2 regions of the Roseovarius mucosus genome follow, and region 1 is predicted to be linked to the other one. Evidence: riboswitches for the same ligand, from Rfam matches in the RefSeq annotation. Region 1 holds a riboswitch; the other holds the start of a gene.
What was found. A riboswitch is a leader RNA that binds a small molecule or an ion and turns the genes downstream of it on or off. The one in region 1 is predicted to bind cobalamin.

Region 1 (8,876 bases):
CGCAATGCGCTTGCCGCCCGCATTCTCGAGCATATGCCGGATCAACGTAGTCTTGCCGGCCCCGAGAAATCCTGTGACGACGGTGGCGGGAATCTTGGCTTTCATGTCTTGGCTCCTTCAGGGGCTTGCATCGGGCGGGGCGGCTGGCCTAAGCCCGGTGGAAAAGGGGATCGGGCATGATGCACCGGATTGTGGTCTGTTCTACGTGCGAGCGCACGGATGGCAAGGGCTTTGCGGCCCGGTTGCGCGCGGCTTTCAGCGAACGGGGTATGGAGTTCACGGTGCAGGACCATGACTGCATGTCCAATTGCGCCCGTCCGCTCAGCGTGGCCTTTTCCGCGCCGGGCAAGGCCACGTATCTGTTTGGCGATATAGACCCCGCAGGCGATCTTGAGGATACGCTGGCCTTTGCCGCGCTATATGCCGAGTGCGCCGATGGTTGGATCGAGGATGCACGTCCTGCCGGACGGCTCCGGCATTGCCTGATCGGGCGCGTGCCGGGCTGAGGGATCATTCGATCACCACCGCAATCGTGGCCTCTATGGGTACGCCGCCCACGGCCAGTTGCGTATGGTCATTGGCATTCAAAGTCACGCGCAGCTCATGGCTGCCGACAGGCAACGCATCCAGCTGCATCCATGGGCCGTAAGCACGCGCGATCTTGATCCCGTTGAGATAAAGATGCGCATGCCCATGCCCCGGCATATGCGGGCCATTCACCCCCTCGGGATCAAAGGTAAAGTTCTCTACCCCGATATGCAGGTTGCGGCTCTGCGCTCCATCAGCGTGCAACGTCAGGTCCAGCATCGGGGCAGGCGTGCCCGCTTCGGTCAGTGTGGCATGAGCGCTGCCCCCATGATCATGCGCGCTGTGGTCGTGCACTGCCGCGCCGTGATCGTGGTCATGCCCCTCAAGCTGCGCGCCCGATGTAGCGGCAATCAAAAACCCCAGACCTGTTCCGAAAAAAAGGCCGATGCCGAGAAAGGCAAATGGTTTTGCCATAATATCGCTCTCCTTGCGGATGGCCCCGGCACCGTGATGCCGGGGTGATGTCATGTCAGGCGGTGGCGCTTTCACGTTGCCAGAAATACCCGGCAAGCGCGCCAAGACAGACCCAAGCCGCCATCCCGACGCCAAGCGCACGCGCAGCAAAGAGCGCGGCCAGTTCCGGTGGCACCGGCCCGGTAAAGCTTTCGGGTTCAGGCGCACCGATCAGATGCGGTGCCGCCAACAGCGCGATCGCAACCGCCAGCATCACCGGCCCTTTGCCAAAGGCCATCAAGCCAAGCCCCACCGCCGTGGCAATCACTGTGCCCCACCACCAGATTTGTCGTGCGGTGATGTCGGTATAGGCCACGCCCGGCACTTCCGGCGGCAGCGACACAGCGGGTGCGAAATGCAGCGCGACAAATCCCGCCAAACCCCACATCACACCGCGGCGCGCGTCGATGCGCACGCCATATTCCGCCGCCATCCCCATACAGGCCACCAGAACCAGCCCGTAGCCCACGTAGATCAGCGCCGCAAACAGGATGCTTAGCCCGTCGCGCATCACGTCAAACCCCGGCAATTCGGGCGTGGCGCTGATCGCCTCTGCCCCAAAATGCACAAGAGTGCCCCCTTCATACAGCTCGGCATGCAAAAGCACGGGCTGAATGAACACCATCTGCAACAGGGCGGCTATCAGCCCTGCACAGAAACCAGCGAACAACGCGCTGGTCGCAATTTTTGAGAACATAGGTTAGTGGCAGGGAAAGCCGGTTGCGTGGCGCACATCGTGCGCTGCGTCATGCAGTGCCGAGGCTTGCACATGGCCTGCGACGGTCACGATGCCCAAGCCCAGAAAGAGCGCGGCAACGAACGGCAGGACGGTAGATTTTGCAGCAGTTTGAACCAATGTGGTCATGGCGATATCTCCTTTGCGCCTCTCACCCGAGGCGGGATTGACGAACGCAGGGCTGGTCTCCTGGCTCGCGGGTCGTCGCCTGTCTGCCGCCTTCCCAAGGTCATAGGCACCTCAGTGGCATCTGGCAGGGGCTCGCCGCTTACAGTCGCGGGGGCGGCTGACGCATAGGCGCCCTAATTGGGTCCACCGGCACGTCATTCCCATTTCATCCCCGAGGCGCTTTGCACCCAAACGAGGAACCTTGCACGTCCGGTATGCAGGCTGTTCTGCGACCCGTCAAGGAGGATTGCGACCGCTTTTTGGCAATCCGCGGCATTCTTTCTGCGGGGCTTGGCGGCGGTTCGCCCAATATCATGTGGATAAATGCTGTGACCGCCCCATATCATGTGGTTGGTCGTTGACAGGCCCGCCCCTCAGACATCACAATTCTACGACAACGGAATCACCGGACACGAAGGGCGCGCGCGCAGGTGCAGTTCTCGAAACTCAGATTGACCGGCTTCAAAAGCTTTGTCGACCCGACCGATCTGATCATCGCGCGCGGTCTTACCGGTGTTGTCGGTCCCAATGGCTGTGGCAAATCCAACCTGCTTGAGGCGCTGCGCTGGGTGATGGGTGAAAACCGTCCCACTGCGATGCGCGGCGACGGGATGGAGGATGTGATCTTTGCCGGGGCCGCAACCCGGTCTGCCCGCAACTTTGCCGAGGTGGTGATTCACCTCGACAATTCCGACCGTCTGGCGCCCGCCGGGTTCAACGAGGCCGATCAGCTTGAGATCACCCGCCGCATCACCCGCGATGTGGGCAGCGCCTATAAAGTCAACGGTAAGGACGTGCGCGCCCGCGACGTGCAGATGCTCTTTGCCGATGCCTCAACCGGCGCGCATTCGCCCGCTTTGGTGCGTCAGGGGCAAATCTCGGAGCTGATCAACGCCAAGCCGAAATCGCGGCGGCGGATCCTGGAAGAGGCCGCTGGCATTTCCGGCCTCTATCAGCGCCGCCACGAGGCCGAATTGAAGCTGCGCGGGGCCGAGGCCAATTTGACCCGTGTCGATGACGTGGTCGAGCAACTGGCAAACCAACTGGCGCAATTGGCACGACAGGCCAAGCAGGCGGCACGCTATCGCCAAATTGGTGAAGAACTGCGCTTGGCTGAGGGGCTGTTGCTCTATCGCCGCTGGAAAGAGGCCGATTTGGCCCGTGCTCGTGCCGAGGATGACTTGCGCGAGCGCACCACAGTCGCCGCCCGCGCAGAGTTGGCTGCACGCGAGGCGGCCAAGGTGCGCGCCCGCGCCGAAGATGCCCTGCCCAAGCTGCGCGAAGAAGAGGCCATCGCGGCGGCAATCCTGCAACGCCTGAGCGTGCAGCGTGACACCCTGACCGAACAAGAGGCGTCCGCCCGCGACCGCATTGCCACGCTGCGCAGCCGGATCGAGCAACTCGCCCGCGACATGGAGCGCGAGGCGGGGTTGAACCGCGACGCAGGCGAGACCATCGCGCGTCTGGAATGGGAGGCCGGCGAACTTGCCAAAGGGGCCGAGGGCCACGATGCCCGGCTTGAAGCGGCCCAAACCGAGGCGCGCGAGGCTGCGCAAATCCTGCAACAGCGGGAAAATGATCTCAGCCAGATGACCGAGGATATGGCGCGCCTTGCCGCCCGCCACCAATCTGCACAACGCCTTCTAGAGGATAGCCGCAAGACCTTGATCAAGAGCGAGGCCGAGGCCGAACGTGCCCGCGCCGCACAAGCCGATTTGCGCGCGGCCCTAACGCGCGCCGAGGCCGACCACACCGCCGCCCAAGAGGCCGAGGCCGAGGCGGTCGCCCGCGCAGAGGCGGCGGAATCCGCCCTGTTCGCCGCTGACGAGGCGCGCGCCGAGGCTCAGGCCCAAGAGGCCGAGGCGCGTGCCGCGCGCTCTGAGGCCGAGGGCGAATTGGGGGCCTTGCGCGCCGAGGTCACGGCCTTGGCCAAGCTGGTGCAGCGCGACACGGCCGAGGGCGGGCAGGTGATGGACCGCCTTCAGGTGCAACAGGGCTTTGAGAAGGCGCTGGGCGCCGCCCTTGCCGATGATCTGCGCGCCCCCGAAGTCGAGGCCGATGGCCCCTCTGGCTGGACCGTGCTGCCTGCCTATCACACGCCGCAACCCCTGCCCGAGGGGGTGACCGCGCTCAGCCGCCATGTCTCGGTCCCCGAGGTGCTGGCCCGGCGCATGTCGCAGATCGGGTTGATCGATCCCGAGGATGCCGCCCGTCTGCAACCCCTTTTGAAACCCGGTCAGCGTCTGGTCAGCACCGAGGGTGATCTATGGCGCTGGGACGGATTTCGCGCATGGGCCGAGGATGCCCCCTCTGCCGCCGCCCTGCGTCTGCAACAGCTCAACCGGCTTGAGGAACTCAAGCAACAGCTTGAACACACCACAGCGCGCGCAGAGGGGGCCGTTCGCGGCCACGAGGCGCTGCGCGAGGCGCTGATCCGTCGCACCGAAGAGGATCGCGCCGCCCGTGAGGCCCGCCGCTCTGCCGATGCCGCCGTCAACGAGACCAATCGCGCCCTCAGCCGCGCTGAGGCGGATCGCAACCTTGCCGGATCGCGGCTGGAATCATTGGGTCTCGCCGTCACCCGCCATGACGAAGAGGCGATGACCGCCCGTCAGAGCCTGTCTGAGGCGGAAAAGGGTCTGGCAGGACTTGGCGATCTGGATGCCACCCGCGCCGATCTCGAAGATATCAAGATGGCGGTCGAGGCCGCGCGCATGACCATGATGACCAAACGGTCAGGGGCCGACGAACTGCGCCGCGAGGGCGAGCGCCGGACGCGCCGCAGTCAGGAAATCACCAAGGAAGTCAGCGGCTGGCGGCACCGGCTCGACACTGCCGAGCGTCGGATCGCGGAACTGGCAGAGCGCAAGGAAGAGTCCGAAGAGGCCCTCGCTGATGCCAGTGCTGCACCCGAACTTCTTGCTGCCAAGCGCGCCGAACTGGGCGAGGAAATCACCCGCAGCGAGGCCCGTCGCGCCGCCGCTGCCGATGCGCTCTCAACTGCCGAAGGGGCCGCGCGCCAAGCCGCGCTGGACGAGCGCGACTCCGAACGCCTGGCCTCAGAGGCTCGCGAAATGCGTGCCCGGGCCGAGGCCCGGCTGGATGCCGCGCGCGAGACCCGAGATTACGCCGCCGAGCGGATCAACGAGACGCTGGAGCAAACCCCCGAGGCCCTCTTGCAGAGCCTCGCGGTCGATCCCGACACCATGCCCGCCTCTGATGCAATCGAGGCTGATGTGAACCGCCTTAAACGACAGCGCGACGCACTGGGGGCCGTGAACCTGCGCGCCGAAGAAGACGCCAAAGAGGTCGAGGCCGAGCATGACAGTCTGATCAAGGAAAAGACCGATCTTGAAGAGGCGATCAAGACCCTGCGCAGTGGTATCGCCAGCCTCAACCGCGAAGGGCGCGAGCGGCTTTTGACCGCGTTCGAGACGGTCAATTCCAATTTTAGCCTGCTCTTTCGTCACCTTTTTGGCGGCGGCGAAGCCAGTCTTGTGCTGGTCGAGAGCGAAGACCCATTGGAGGCGGGGCTTGAAATAATGTGCCAACCGCCGGGCAAGAAGCTCTCGACACTCAGCCTCTTGTCGGGCGGAGAACAGACCCTGACCGCGCTGGCGCTGATCTTTGCGGTGTTTCTCGCCAATCCCGCGCCAATCTGCGTGCTGGATGAGGTGGACGCGCCCCTTGACGATGCCAATGTCACCCGCTTCTGTGATCTCTTAGACGAGATGTGCCGCCGCACGGAAACCCGCTTTCTCATCATCACCCATCACGCCGTGACCATGAGCCGGATGGATCGGCTTTTTGGCGTTACCATGGCCGAACAAGGCGTAAGCCAACTGGTTTCGGTCGATCTCAAGAAGGCGGAAGCAATGGTCGCCTGAGCGACGTAAGGCGGCGGATGCATGCGCGCCTTTGCGTGGCGTCATCCAACCCCGGGCTTGACCCCAGGTGATATTCCAATAGATTTTACGCCCCTGACGCCGAATGGCGCGGCGCGCTTTTCACATCCCTGCGCGCCATCACGGGCGCGTCCATGTGCCCAAAATTCAAACGGGACATGGAGAGCCTTTGTCATGCTACGATTTTTTGTGCAGTTTCTTGCCGCCCTTTTTTTGACCATCACCACCGCCACAGCTCAAACTTCACAAGAGCCTGCGGCTGATCCCGATACCGGGCGTTCCAGCGTCGATGTGCTGATCGAGGTGATCGAGGATGAGGCCGCGCGCGCGGAACTGGTCGAGCGGCTGCGCTCCGCCGGTCTGCCTGAGGCGGTCGAGGCGGTGGTTCCCGCCGCTCCACCGCCCTCGGACGTGTCCTTTGGCCGTAGGGTGGCCGAGATCACGCAAGCCGCCGCCGAAGATGTCGCTGATTGGGTTGCGCATGTCGCCCGCCAGATCACCCGCGCGCCCAATGTGCTTGACGGCCTCAGCGGTGGAGAGGTCGCCGTGCTGCTTACGGCTTTGGCGGATCTTGCTGTGGTGATCGTGGGCACTGTTGTGGCCTTTCTGGTTCTGCGCGGGCTTGGCAAAACGCTCTACGCCCGCATGAGCGCCTCTGCCCGCGATGGCGGCCTCGCGCGGACCGTCCTGCTCTTTCTCGCCTCTGCCATCACGGATGGGGTGATCGTGCTTATCGCTTGGGCGGCGGGCTATGCGCTGGCAATCCTTGCCTTGGGCGAGTTTGGCCAGATTGGTATTCGCCAAACCCTCTATCTCAACGCCTTTCTGCTGGTGGAAATGGCCAAAGTCGCGGTCAGGCTGGTGCTTTCGCCTTCGGCGACTGCGCTGCGCCCGCTGCCGATCAGTGATCGCGCGTCGGCCTATCTGTGCTCTCGCATCAACCTCATTGTCGGGATTGTGGGATATGGGCAACTTCTGGTCGTGCCGATCATCAACGGCAATGTGTCCTTTGCCGCCGGTCGGGCGGTTTCGACGCTGATTGCCGTGGCGGTTCTGGCGCTGGCGATTGGGCTGGTGCTGCGCAACCGGCGGGCGGTGTCCGACTGGCTTTTGGGCGCGCAAGTGGACAGTGCAACGCCGCCCAAGGGCGCATTGGCCTATCTGGCGCGTCACTGGCACTGGCCCGCGTTGACCTATCTTTTGGCGATGTTCGTGGTCGTGCTTGTGCGGCCCGGCAATGCGGTCTTTCAGACCTTTCTGGCCTCTGGTCAGGTGCTTGTTGTGGGGCTTGTCGGATTTTCCGTTGCGACATTTCTCAGCCGCATGATGGTGCGCGGTGTGGCGCTGCCGCCGGGCATTTCGGCACGGGTGCCGCTTTTGCAGGGGCGGCTCAATTCCTTTGTGCCCAAGACACTTTTTGTCCTGCGCGCGGTGATCTTTGTTCTGGTCGTGCTTTTGGCCCTGAACGCGATTGGCCTTATTGACCTGCGCGGCTGGATGGTCAGCCAGTTTGGCCTCCGCCTTACCGGTATGATCCTGTCGGTGTCGCTGGTGCTGCTGGTGGCCTTTGGTCTCTGGCTGGCCTTGACCTCTTGGGTCGATTACCGGCTCAATCCCGAGTTTGGCAAAGTGGCCACCGCGCGGGAACAGACGCTTCTGACGCTTTTGCGCAATGCCGCCACGATTGCGCTTGTCGTTGTGACGCTGATGTTTGTTCTGGCCGAAATCGGCCTTGATATCGCGCCGCTTCTGGCCTCTGCCGGGGTTCTAGGTCTTGCCATCGGTTTCGGTGCGCAAAAGATGGTGCAGGACATTATCACCGGTATTTTCATTCAGTTCGAGAACGCGATGAATGTCGGCGATGTGGTGACAGTGGGCGGTGTCACCGGCACCGTCGAGCGGCTGACGATCCGCTCGGTCAGCCTGCGTGATGTGCAGGGTGTCTATCACATCATTCCGTTTTCTTCGGTCGATATGGTGTCAAACTATGTGCGTGATTATGGCTATTTCGTCTGCGACATGGGCGTGGCCTATCGCGAGAATGTGGATGAGGTGAAGCAAGCGATGCTCGATGCCTTCGCCGAACTGATGGGGGATCCCGATCAGGCAGATGGCATTCTGGATGAATTGGAATGGTTCGGCGTCAACAGCTTTGGCGACAATGCCGTGATGCTGCGCGCCCGGATCAAATGCGTGCCGGGTCGGCAATGGGGCATTGGACGCGCCTATAATGGCGTGTTGAAAAAGGTGTTCGACGCTCGCAACATCGAAATCCCCTTTCCGCATCAGACGATCTATTTCGGCGAAAGCAAGACAGGCCGCACACAAAGTCTGAGGGTCGACATGGATGCAGAGCGCGCCAAGGCGTGATCCGCTTGCCATGGATCACACGCCGATCACGAAAGCGTGTTAATCCCTGTTGACTTATCGCGCAGACCAGAGAAATTCCAACCAGGACACGCGGCGGGATCCCGCCGCGTGACGTAATGCAGACCTGTGGCATTGTTGAAAACAATGTTGAAACCTGTGGTCGCGGCGGCTTTTTCGCAGCGACTTCTTTGATTGAATAAATTGGAGCGAAAATGAATTCCACCGAAGTCCTGCGCCTGTCTAACGGAAACTTCTTCAGCTTTGAGACCGTCTTCGCTGCGCCCTCACCGGGTGCCGCGTTTGAGCAGGTTCTCACTGTGACGCTTCATGGGGTTGACGGTTCTCAGATCGGCGATCCGCTGCGTCTGCGTGTCGGCGAGTTGCCCGAAGCTGAGGTGGGGCTCTATCGCAACAGCGTCGAGTTCTCGATTGCCCAGCCGGATGGCGGTGCGGTGATTTATCTTAATGAGACGACTGACGGTATATTCGATTTTGAAGCCAACACTTTTTTGGTCTCCAGCACATTCAGCGACTTTATTGTCAGGCTTGATGCACAGGGTGTGATTTCCAGTGTCGCGCCGCTGTCGGAAAGCTTGGCACTACGCGGCTTTTTTCGTGATCCGGGCACGGTCATTTCCTTATCAGATGGCTCGGGC
Region 2 (8,876 bases), 1.4 Mb from region 1:
GCCCTCGCCCTCGCCGCGTGTCAGCCCGTGCCCTCTGGGCCAGAGCGCTCCAACGTCGGGGCCGAAGCGCCACCGGGCGCGCCCCCGGGCACCTGCTGGGGCAAAAAAGACACCCCCGCCGTGATCGAAACTGTCACCGAACAGGTGCAGCTTACCCCAGCGGAAACCGATGCATCCGGCCAGACCCTGCGCCCCGCCGCCTATGCGACCGTGACCCGTCAGGCGATTCTGCGCGAACGCGTCACCACTTGGTATGAAACCCCCTGCGCCGATCTCTTGACGCCCGAGTTCATTGCCTCGGTGCAGCGCGCCCTTGCGGCGCGCGGCCTCTACACCGGGCAGATCACCGCGCGGTTTGACGCCCGCACCCGCGCCGCCATCGCCCGCTATCAAGCGCCATTGGGCCTTGAGAGCGATACGCTCTCGCTCGACAGCGCCCGCCGCCTTGGGTTGGTGGCCACGCCAATCAGCGACTGATCCTGCTCCGCCTTTGGCATTGGGGTCACGCTTGCGGCATTGACCCTCACCCATGCCCCTCCCGGATCAGACGGAGCGCAAGCTCGGCATAGGCCCGCGCCGCCGGGCTGTCGCCCGCAGCCACCGGGCATCCCGCATCCCCCGCGAGCCGCGTCTCAAGATCAATCGGCAAAGCCGCCAAGAGCGGCAGGCCAAGCCCCTCCGCCTCGTGCTTCACCCCGCCATGACCAAAGACATGCGCCTCGTGCCCGCAGTCGGGGCAGGTAAAGAACGACATATTCTCGATCATGCCCAATATCGGCACCTCGAGCGTGCGGAACATATCCATCGCCTTGCGCGCATCAAGGAGCGCCACATCCTGTGGTGTCGAGACGATGATCGCCCCATCAGGCCGCGCGCGTTGGCTGAGCGTCAGTTGCACATCGCCCGTGCCCGGCGGCAGATCGACGATGAGCGCATCCAGATCGCCCCAATCAACCTGCGCCAACATCTGCTGCAAGGCCCCCATCAACATCGGCCCCCGCCATATCACCGCCTTGGCCGGATCGAGCATCAGCCCGATCGACATCACCTTGACGCCATGCGCCTCAAGCGGCGTAATCCGCGTGCCATCAGGGCTTGCAGGGCGCGCGCTCAGCCCCATCATGCGGGGCTGACTTGGCCCATGAATATCGGCATCAAGCAGGCCCACGCGCCGCCCCTGTCGCGCCAGCGCTACCGCCAGATTGGCCGCCACGGTTGATTTGCCCACGCCACCCTTGCCGCTGGCCACCGCCAGCAACGCGCCAATGCCCTCGGGCCTGATAGAGGCATTGCCCCCCTTGGGATGCTGCCCCAGCTTGAGCACAGGCGGGGCCGCCTGTGCCGTCAGCACGACGCGGGCGCGGACAACCCCCGGCAGGCTCAGGGCCGCGCGCTCGGCGGCGGCGCGCAAGGGTTCCATCATCCGCGCCATCTCGGGGCTTGGGGCCTCGATGACAAAGCGCACCTCACCGGCCTCTTCGGTCAGCGCCCGCACCATGTCTCGGGAGATGAGATCACCGCCATCCGGCAATTCCAAATGCCGCAACCGCGCTTCAAGTTCGCTGCGAAAATCGTTCATCTTCGGTCCTTTGGTCCTGGGTTGGTCCTCAGCCACCATCACGGCGACAGCAGCAAGTCTTCACATAACGCCTAAAAAATGCCGCATTTGCTTAACCTTAGGTCACTTTTAGCTTATGCATTTGCTGCATAGCAGCATTGCTTATCAGGGGTATTGTGCACGCGCAGCAAAGGCGTATCTTACTCTCAACAAATGGCGAAACGAACCCCGCCGAACCTGAATACAATCAAATCCGCAAGGACCCGAAAATGCCGACGACGCTTAACACCAGCCGCTCCGCCACCGCCGTCCTCGGCGAAGACCTGAGCGCGGCTTTCTATGCTGCAATGCAGCGCTTTGTGAATTATCGCACCTATCGCCGCACGGTCAATGAGCTGTCGCAACTGAGCGCGCATGACCTCGCCGATCTGGGCCTGCACCGTAGCGAAATCCGCCGCGTTGCGCATGAAACAGTTTACGGCCACCGGTCGTACTAAAGGATCAGATACCCCCCTCCTCCTCCCTGGGGTATCTGTTACGGTCACGGGCATCTTTCCTCCTCCCTGATGCTCGGGGCCGTCAAATCGGGACTGAACAAGTCCCTTCGTTTTGCGAATGGCCCTCTCCTCCTCCCTGGGCCGGACGTATAGGAAACGGCGGCACCCCTCCTCCTCCCTGGTGCCGCCGTTTTTTATTGCGCGGATGCAAGACAGGGCAAACTTTTCACTAGTCGCACGAACCGCCCCGCGCGGCTCACCCCTCCGGTAGCCGCACGGCAAGGCTTAGTGCTGCACGCGCGCGCGCCCGCGCCGCATCGTGCCTGCCAGATAAGCCCGGCTCGCCTCTTGCAAGATCCCGACAAAGGCCCGCGCCGCGTCGCTTTCCGCCGCCACCGCTTCGGGGCAGTCCAACGCCGCGCGCGCCACTTGCGCCGTGACAGGCCCTTCAACCGAACACGCCCAGGTCAAAAACCCGATCCGCGCCACTTGCTCGGCCTGACGCCCGATGGCCGGATCACGCTCCAGCCCATTCATGATTCTTAGGAAACTCATTCTGCTCTTCTCCCCGACCGCACCCCGGGTCGGATGGGGCGAGAGCAGCAGGGGCCATGGCACGACAGAGACGAGGCGCGCACGCCCGCACCGCACCCCGCGATTCGACGATCCGCCAAGGCTGGTTTCCGGGCTTGGGCGGCAGGCCAAATGGCCCTCGCATCTCGGCACCTTCCCGGACAAATTGCCCAGTGGCCTATCGCCGAAATGCCCTCCCTTACCGTTGCGGGGGCAGCGCCGGAGTTACACCGGCTTCCCAATTCTCCGCCCCAAAGGGCGGCACCCTGACAGGATCAGCCTAGCCGCGCAGGCCCCCGATCTGCAAGTCTGAAACCGACGCCGCCCGCACCGCTCACGCCAGAACGCGATACCGCGCCGCGTAGCTCACGGGAAAATTCACCGACCGCGCAATAAAGCAGAACGCATGCACCTGCCCATGCAACGCATCAACCCGCCCAAGATCGGTTCCCGCCGGCACCGCAATCCGGGGCCGCAGCGTGGCGCGCAGAAACCGGCTGGCCCCGGTGCTATCCGTCTCACCCACCGCCAGCGGATCATCCTCATAGGCTTGCACGGCAATGCCCGCATCGCTCGCCAGATGCAAAAACCACAGCATGTGACAGGCACTGAGCGCGGCAATCAGCATATCCTCGGGATTATGCAGACCGGGATTGCCGCCAAGCAGCGGGTCGTTCGAGCAGTGGATCACGGGCTTGCCCGGCGTCTCGACATTCCAGGTCCGGTCATAGCCCTTGTAATGCCGCGTCCCGTCGCCCCGGTTGCCGGTCCAGACGACGCGGGCAGTATAATCATGCTCCGTCACCTTGACCCCTCCCGCGCCTTAGGGGCAGAAAATATCGTTGAAGAGGGCGAACAGCATCAGCGACAAGATGAGCGTCAGACCAACAGTCATCAGCACCCGCAACGCCCGCTCGCTCGGCGGGCGGCCCGAAACGGCCTCATAGGCGTAAAACACCAGATGCCCGCCATCCAGCACCGGCACTGGAAAGAGATTAAGCAGACCAACCGCCGTTGACAGCACCGCAATGAACCAGATGAAGCTTTCCGCGCCTTGACTGGCCATAGCCCCAGAAACCTGCGCGATGCCAATCGGCCCGGACATGTTGCAACTGCTGATCGCCCCGGTGATCATGTGATAAAGGCCCGACAGCGAACTTTGGATGATGTCGCCGGTCTGGCCGACCGCATCCCCCACCGCTTCAATCAGCCCAAGCCGCTCGGTCGCAGGCTCAAACGCCATGCCGCCCGCGATCCCGATTCGCCATTCGGTGCGAAACCCGCCCTCAGGCTGCGGTTCGTCCACCCGGCGCGGGGTAATCGTGACCTCGTGGCTTTCGTCGCCCTCGCGCCACACCGTCAGCGCCAGCGGTGCCCCGTTAGACCCCTCGACAACCACCTTCAGCTCTTCAAAGGCCACAATCGGCGTGCCATTGATCGCCGTAATCACATCGCCCGCTTCCAAATCCGCGGCAAAGGCCGCCGATTGCGGTGCCAGCCCGCTGATCAACGGCGGCATAAGCTGCGGGCCCATCGCCTCGATCTCGCGTCCCGCGCGCTCAACCGTGTAGCGCAACAGCGCCTCGCGCGGCAGCGCGTCGATCATATCATCATAGACCTCGCCCGCCGCAACATCAGGCAGGGGCATACCCTCGACGCTCAGCACCCGGTCGCCCGGCTCTAGCGTGATCCCCTCAACCGGCAGCGGCTTCAATGCGCCCACGGTCAGCGGGTCGGCGGTCTTGCCCCCGGTCATCATTACAGCACTGAAAATAATGATCGACAGAATGAAATTGAACACCGGCCCCGCCGCCACGGTCGCCGTGCGCGCCCAAAGCGGGGCACCATGCATCGTCTGGCGCAGCCGTTCAGGCGGCAGCGCCGCCATCGCCGCGCCGTCCTTGCCGCTCGCAGCATCGGCATCACCCAGAAACTTGACGAACCCGCCAAAGGGCAAAGCCGCGATCTGCCAGCGCGTCCCATGCCGATCCATCCGCGAAAACAGCACCGGACCAAATCCCAAAGAGAAAACTTCGGCCTTGATCCCTGACCAGCGTCCAACGATGTAATGGCCATATTCATGCACCGCCACGATCACGGACAACGCCACAACAAAGGCCAACAGGGTCAGGAACAGATTGCCGAATTGCGGCAGAGAGGTCAGAATTTCCACGCTTTATCCTTGGGTTCTTCGCTGAGAGACGACCAGATCGGCCTGCTTCCTAGCCAGATGGTCCATATGCGCCACCACATCAAGGGTCATCTCGGAATTCCGCGCCTCTGGCGCATCCTGCAAGGCTGTCAAAACCTCCTCAACCACGATGTTCATATCGGTAAAGCTGATCCGCCCCGCGATAAAGTGATCCAGCGCCCGCTCCTTGGCCGCATTGAACACCGCCCCCGAAAGGCCGCGCGCCTGCATCACCTCGCGCGCCAGCCGCAGCGCGGGATAGCGCTCGGGGTCTGGCGGGCGAAATTCCAGCATGCCAATCGCCGCCAAATCCAGCGCCTCCACCGGCAGCGCCTGTCGCTGCGGCCAGTTCAGCGCATAGCCAATGGCATGGCGCATATCCGGCGGCCCGACATGCGCCATAAGCGCACCATCGCAGAACCCCACCAACGCATGCACCAGCGATTGCGGATGGATAAGCACCTCAATCTGATCGGGGGCAAAGCCAAAAAATTCGCGCGCCTCGATCATCTCCATCGCCTTGTTGAACATCGAGGCGGAATCAATGGTGATCCTCTGCCCCATGGCCCAATTGGGATGGCTCGACGCCTCAGCCACGGTGGCCCCCGCCAGCCGCTCCAGCGGCCAATCGCGAAAGGCCCCGCCCGAAGCGGTGATGATCACCCGGCTGACAGCGGCCGCATCCTCACCCACAAGCGCCTGAAATATCGCGGAATGTTCGCTATCCACGGGCAGAATATTGGCACGGTTGGCACGCGCGGTGCGCATCATCAGCGCCCCCGCCGTCACCAGCGATTCCTTGTTGGCCAAGGCCAGCGTCGCGCCCTGCTCCAGCGCCGCCAAACCGGGCGCCAGCCCTGCGGCCCCAACGATCGCCGACATCACCCATTGCGCCGGTCGGCTGGCCGCCTCATTCAACGCCGCCTTGCCCGCCGCCGCCTCAACCTTGCTCCCCTTGAGCGCCTCGCGCAGCGACACCAGCAGATCGTCATGCGCCGTCACCGCCACCTCGGCCCCGAGGTCTATGGCGTCGCGCGCCAGCTTGTCGATGTGATGCCCCCCCGTCAGCGCCACCACCTGATAGGCCCCCGGCGCGCGCCGGATCAGGTCAATCGTATTCTGCCCGACAGAGCCGGTCGCCCCTAAAATGGAAATTCGTTTCATGCCACCCCCGGCAAGAGGCCCAGCGCCCACATGATCACCACGACCAACGCCGCGCCCAGCATCGCATCAAACCGGTCCAGCACGCCGCCGTGACCGGGAATAAGGTTGGAACTGTCCTTGATCCCGCGCAACCGCTTGACCGCACTTTCTGCAATATCGCCCATCTGCCCGGCAAACCCCACCAGCACTGACAGCGGCACCAGCGCAAGCCCCGCCCCGGTCGGCGCGGCGAATATCGCCCCGATCACCGCCGCACCAACCCAGCCCGCAATCGTGCCTGACCATGTTTTCTTGGGGCTGATGCGCGGCCAGAACTTGGGCCCGCCCAGCATGCGCCCGGCAAAATAGCCCGCAACGTCAGAGATCACCACCACCGCCACCAGCCATAACACCCAGATCAGCCCCGCCTCGGCGCGCAGCGTGCCCATGGCGTAGCACCCCAACAGGGCCCAAATCGCAAGCGCAAAGAACGGCCCGCGTTCGCGCTCGACCGAACTTGCGGCAACCACGACCGCAGCCAAAAGGATCGGCAACACCATGATCCCCGGCAACCACAGCGCCAGTGCCACCGCCACAGCCGCCAGCACGCCCGAGCGCAGCGCGTCAGGGGCCGCGAACATGCGCGCCGCTTCCCAGATCATCGCGCCCGCCAGCACACAGACCAGCGCGGCAAAGGGCAGACCGCCCAACCAGATTTCAATCGCGCCCACAACGATCAGCAAGATACCCGACACAAGGCGCGGCCACAGGTCCGCCCAGCGCGCCGCCCCGCTCATGCAGGCACAGCCCCAAAGCGGCGATCCCGCGCGCCATATTGCGCCAGCAACCGGGCGAACACATCCGGCGTGAAATCTGGCCAGAGCGTGTCGATGAATTCATATTCCGCATAGGCCGATTGCCACAGCAGGAAATTGGAAATCCGCGCCTCGCCGCTGGTCCGGATCACCAGATCAGGATCAGGCAGCACGCAGGTATCCAAGTAGCGGGGCAAGGTTTCCTCGTCGACATCCTCGGGGCGCAACCGCCCTTCGGCCACATCAATCGCCAACCGCTTGGTGGCGCGCGAAACCTCATCGCGCCCCCCGTAATTCAGCGCGATGGTCAGGTTGGTGCCCGTGCAATGCGCGGTCATCGCCTCGGCCTCATCCATCAGCCCGCGCAGCTTGGCATCCAGCCGGGGCCGGTCGCCGATGAAACGCACCTGCACATTCTCGCGCACGAATTCCTGCATTTCCTTCATGATGTAGCGACGAAAGAGGCTCATCAGCCCCGCCACCTCGGTCTGGGTCCGTTTCCAGTTCTCGGTGGAAAAGGCAAATATCGTCAGATACTTGACGCCCAAACCGGGGCAGGATTGCACGATCTCGCGCACCCGGCGTGCACCGGCATGATGACCAAAGAGACGCGGCCGCCCACGCTTTTGCGCCCAGCGCCCGTTGCCATCCATAATGATCGCCACATGGCGCGGCCCCTCGGCCGGCGCGGATATTCCTGCCATGGGCGCGCTTTTTGCCATCAGACCTGCATGATCTCCGCTTGCTTACCCTCCAGCAATTCATCGACATGCTTGATGAAACGGTCGGTCAGAGATTGCACCTCGGATTCCCAGAATTTCTGATCATCCTCCGACATGCCATCGCCTTTGGCCTTCTTGATCTGATCCATCCCGTCGCGGCGCACATTGCGCACAGCAACCCGGGCGTGTTCGGCATATTGCGCGGCGACCTTGGTCAATTCCTTGCGCCGCTGTTCGTTCAGCTCAGGAATCGGCAGCATGATAATGGTGCCGTTAAGCTGCGGATTGATGCCCAAACCACTCTCGCGAATGGCTTTTTCCACCTTACCGACAAGGCCCTTGTCCCAGACATTGACCGTCACCATGCGCGGTTCGGGCACGTTGACCGTGCCCACCTGATTGATCGGGGTTTTCTGGCCATAGGCATCGACCATGATCGGCTCCAGCATCGAGGCCGAGGCGCGACCGGTGCGCAACGAGGCAAACTCGGTTTTGAGCGCGCCAATCGCACCCTCCATCCGGCGCTCCAGATCACCTGTGTCGATTTCGATATCATCCGCCATATTGTCTTGGTCCTTCTTGCGGCTCTTGCGTCTAAGCCTTGTTTTGCCTCAACCGTGCACGGTTGTATAGGTGCCCTCACCGGCCAGAATGCCCTTGAACCCGCCCGGTTCGTCAAGCGAGAAGACGATAATCGGCAAGTTATTGTCCCGCGCCAGCGCAATCGCCGAGGCATCCATCACCCCCAGATGCTGCGCCAGCACCTCGTCATAGGTCACACGCTCGAACCGCTTGGCATCCGGATATTTGATCGGGTCCTTGTCATAGACCCCATCCACCTTGGTCCCCTTAAAGATCGCCTCACAGGCCATTTCATTGGCCCGCAGCGTTGCCGCCGTATCGGTGGTGAAATAGGGGTTGCCGGTTCCAGCGGCAAAAATGCACACGCGCTTTTTCTCCAGATGCCGCACGGCACGGCGGCGGATATAGGGCTCTGCCACCTCATCCATGCGAATGGCGCTGATCACCCGGCAAAACACGCCCATTTTCTCCAGCGCGCTCTGCATGGCCAGCGCGTTCATCACTGTGGCCAGCATGCCCATGTAATCCGCTGTCGTGCGCTCCATCCCCTGAGCGCTGCCTTGCAAGCCGCGAAAAATGTTACCGCCGCCAATCACCATGCAGATCTCAACCCCCAGATCATGCACAATCTTGACCTCGCGCGCGATCCGCTCAACCGTTGGGGGATGCAACCCATAGCCCAGATCCCCCATCAGCGCCTCCCCGGAAATCTTGAGCATCACACGGGTGAATTTGGCTCTCTCCGGGGTGGTCATCGGCATTCTCCGTTCGGTCGTGTCAATCTCGCGCAAAATG

Region 2: it holds a riboswitch for cobalamin, as region 1 does, so the genes downstream of both, ROSMUCSMR3_RS04770 (hypothetical protein) here and ROSMUCSMR3_RS11380 (CbtB domain-containing protein) in region 1, are expected to answer to the same signal.

The regions. Positions count from the first base shown of each region.
Region 1 is NZ_CP020474.1:2,378,232-2,387,107, forward strand. It holds gene cobW (cobalamin biosynthesis protein CobW) at 1-105, opposite strand, end outside; gene ROSMUCSMR3_RS11365 (DUF1636 family protein) at 177-506, shown strand; gene ROSMUCSMR3_RS11370 (hypothetical protein) at 511-1,002, opposite strand; gene ROSMUCSMR3_RS11375 (CbtA family protein) at 1,058-1,738, opposite strand; gene ROSMUCSMR3_RS11380 (CbtB domain-containing protein) at 1,742-1,906, opposite strand; cobalamin riboswitch at 1,939-2,165, opposite strand; gene smc (chromosome segregation protein SMC) at 2,377-5,832, shown strand; gene ROSMUCSMR3_RS11390 (mechanosensitive ion channel domain-containing protein) at 6,025-8,220, shown strand; gene ROSMUCSMR3_RS21675 (calcium-binding protein) at 8,433-8,876, shown strand, end outside.
Region 2 is NZ_CP020474.1:984,371-993,246, forward strand. It holds gene ROSMUCSMR3_RS04755 (peptidoglycan-binding domain-containing protein) at 1-477, shown strand, start outside; gene ROSMUCSMR3_RS04760 (Mrp/NBP35 family ATP-binding protein) at 524-1,579, opposite strand; gene ROSMUCSMR3_RS04765 (DUF1127 domain-containing protein) at 1,828-2,055, shown strand; gene ROSMUCSMR3_RS04770 (hypothetical protein) at 2,341-2,610, opposite strand; cobalamin riboswitch at 2,712-2,912, opposite strand; gene ROSMUCSMR3_RS04775 (OsmC family protein) at 2,963-3,433, opposite strand; gene rseP (RIP metalloprotease RseP) at 3,452-4,801, opposite strand; gene dxr (1-deoxy-D-xylulose-5-phosphate reductoisomerase) at 4,805-5,983, opposite strand; gene ROSMUCSMR3_RS04790 (phosphatidate cytidylyltransferase) at 5,980-6,759, opposite strand; gene ROSMUCSMR3_RS04795 (isoprenyl transferase) at 6,756-7,481, opposite strand; gene frr (ribosome recycling factor) at 7,499-8,062, opposite strand; gene pyrH (UMP kinase) at 8,111-8,836, opposite strand.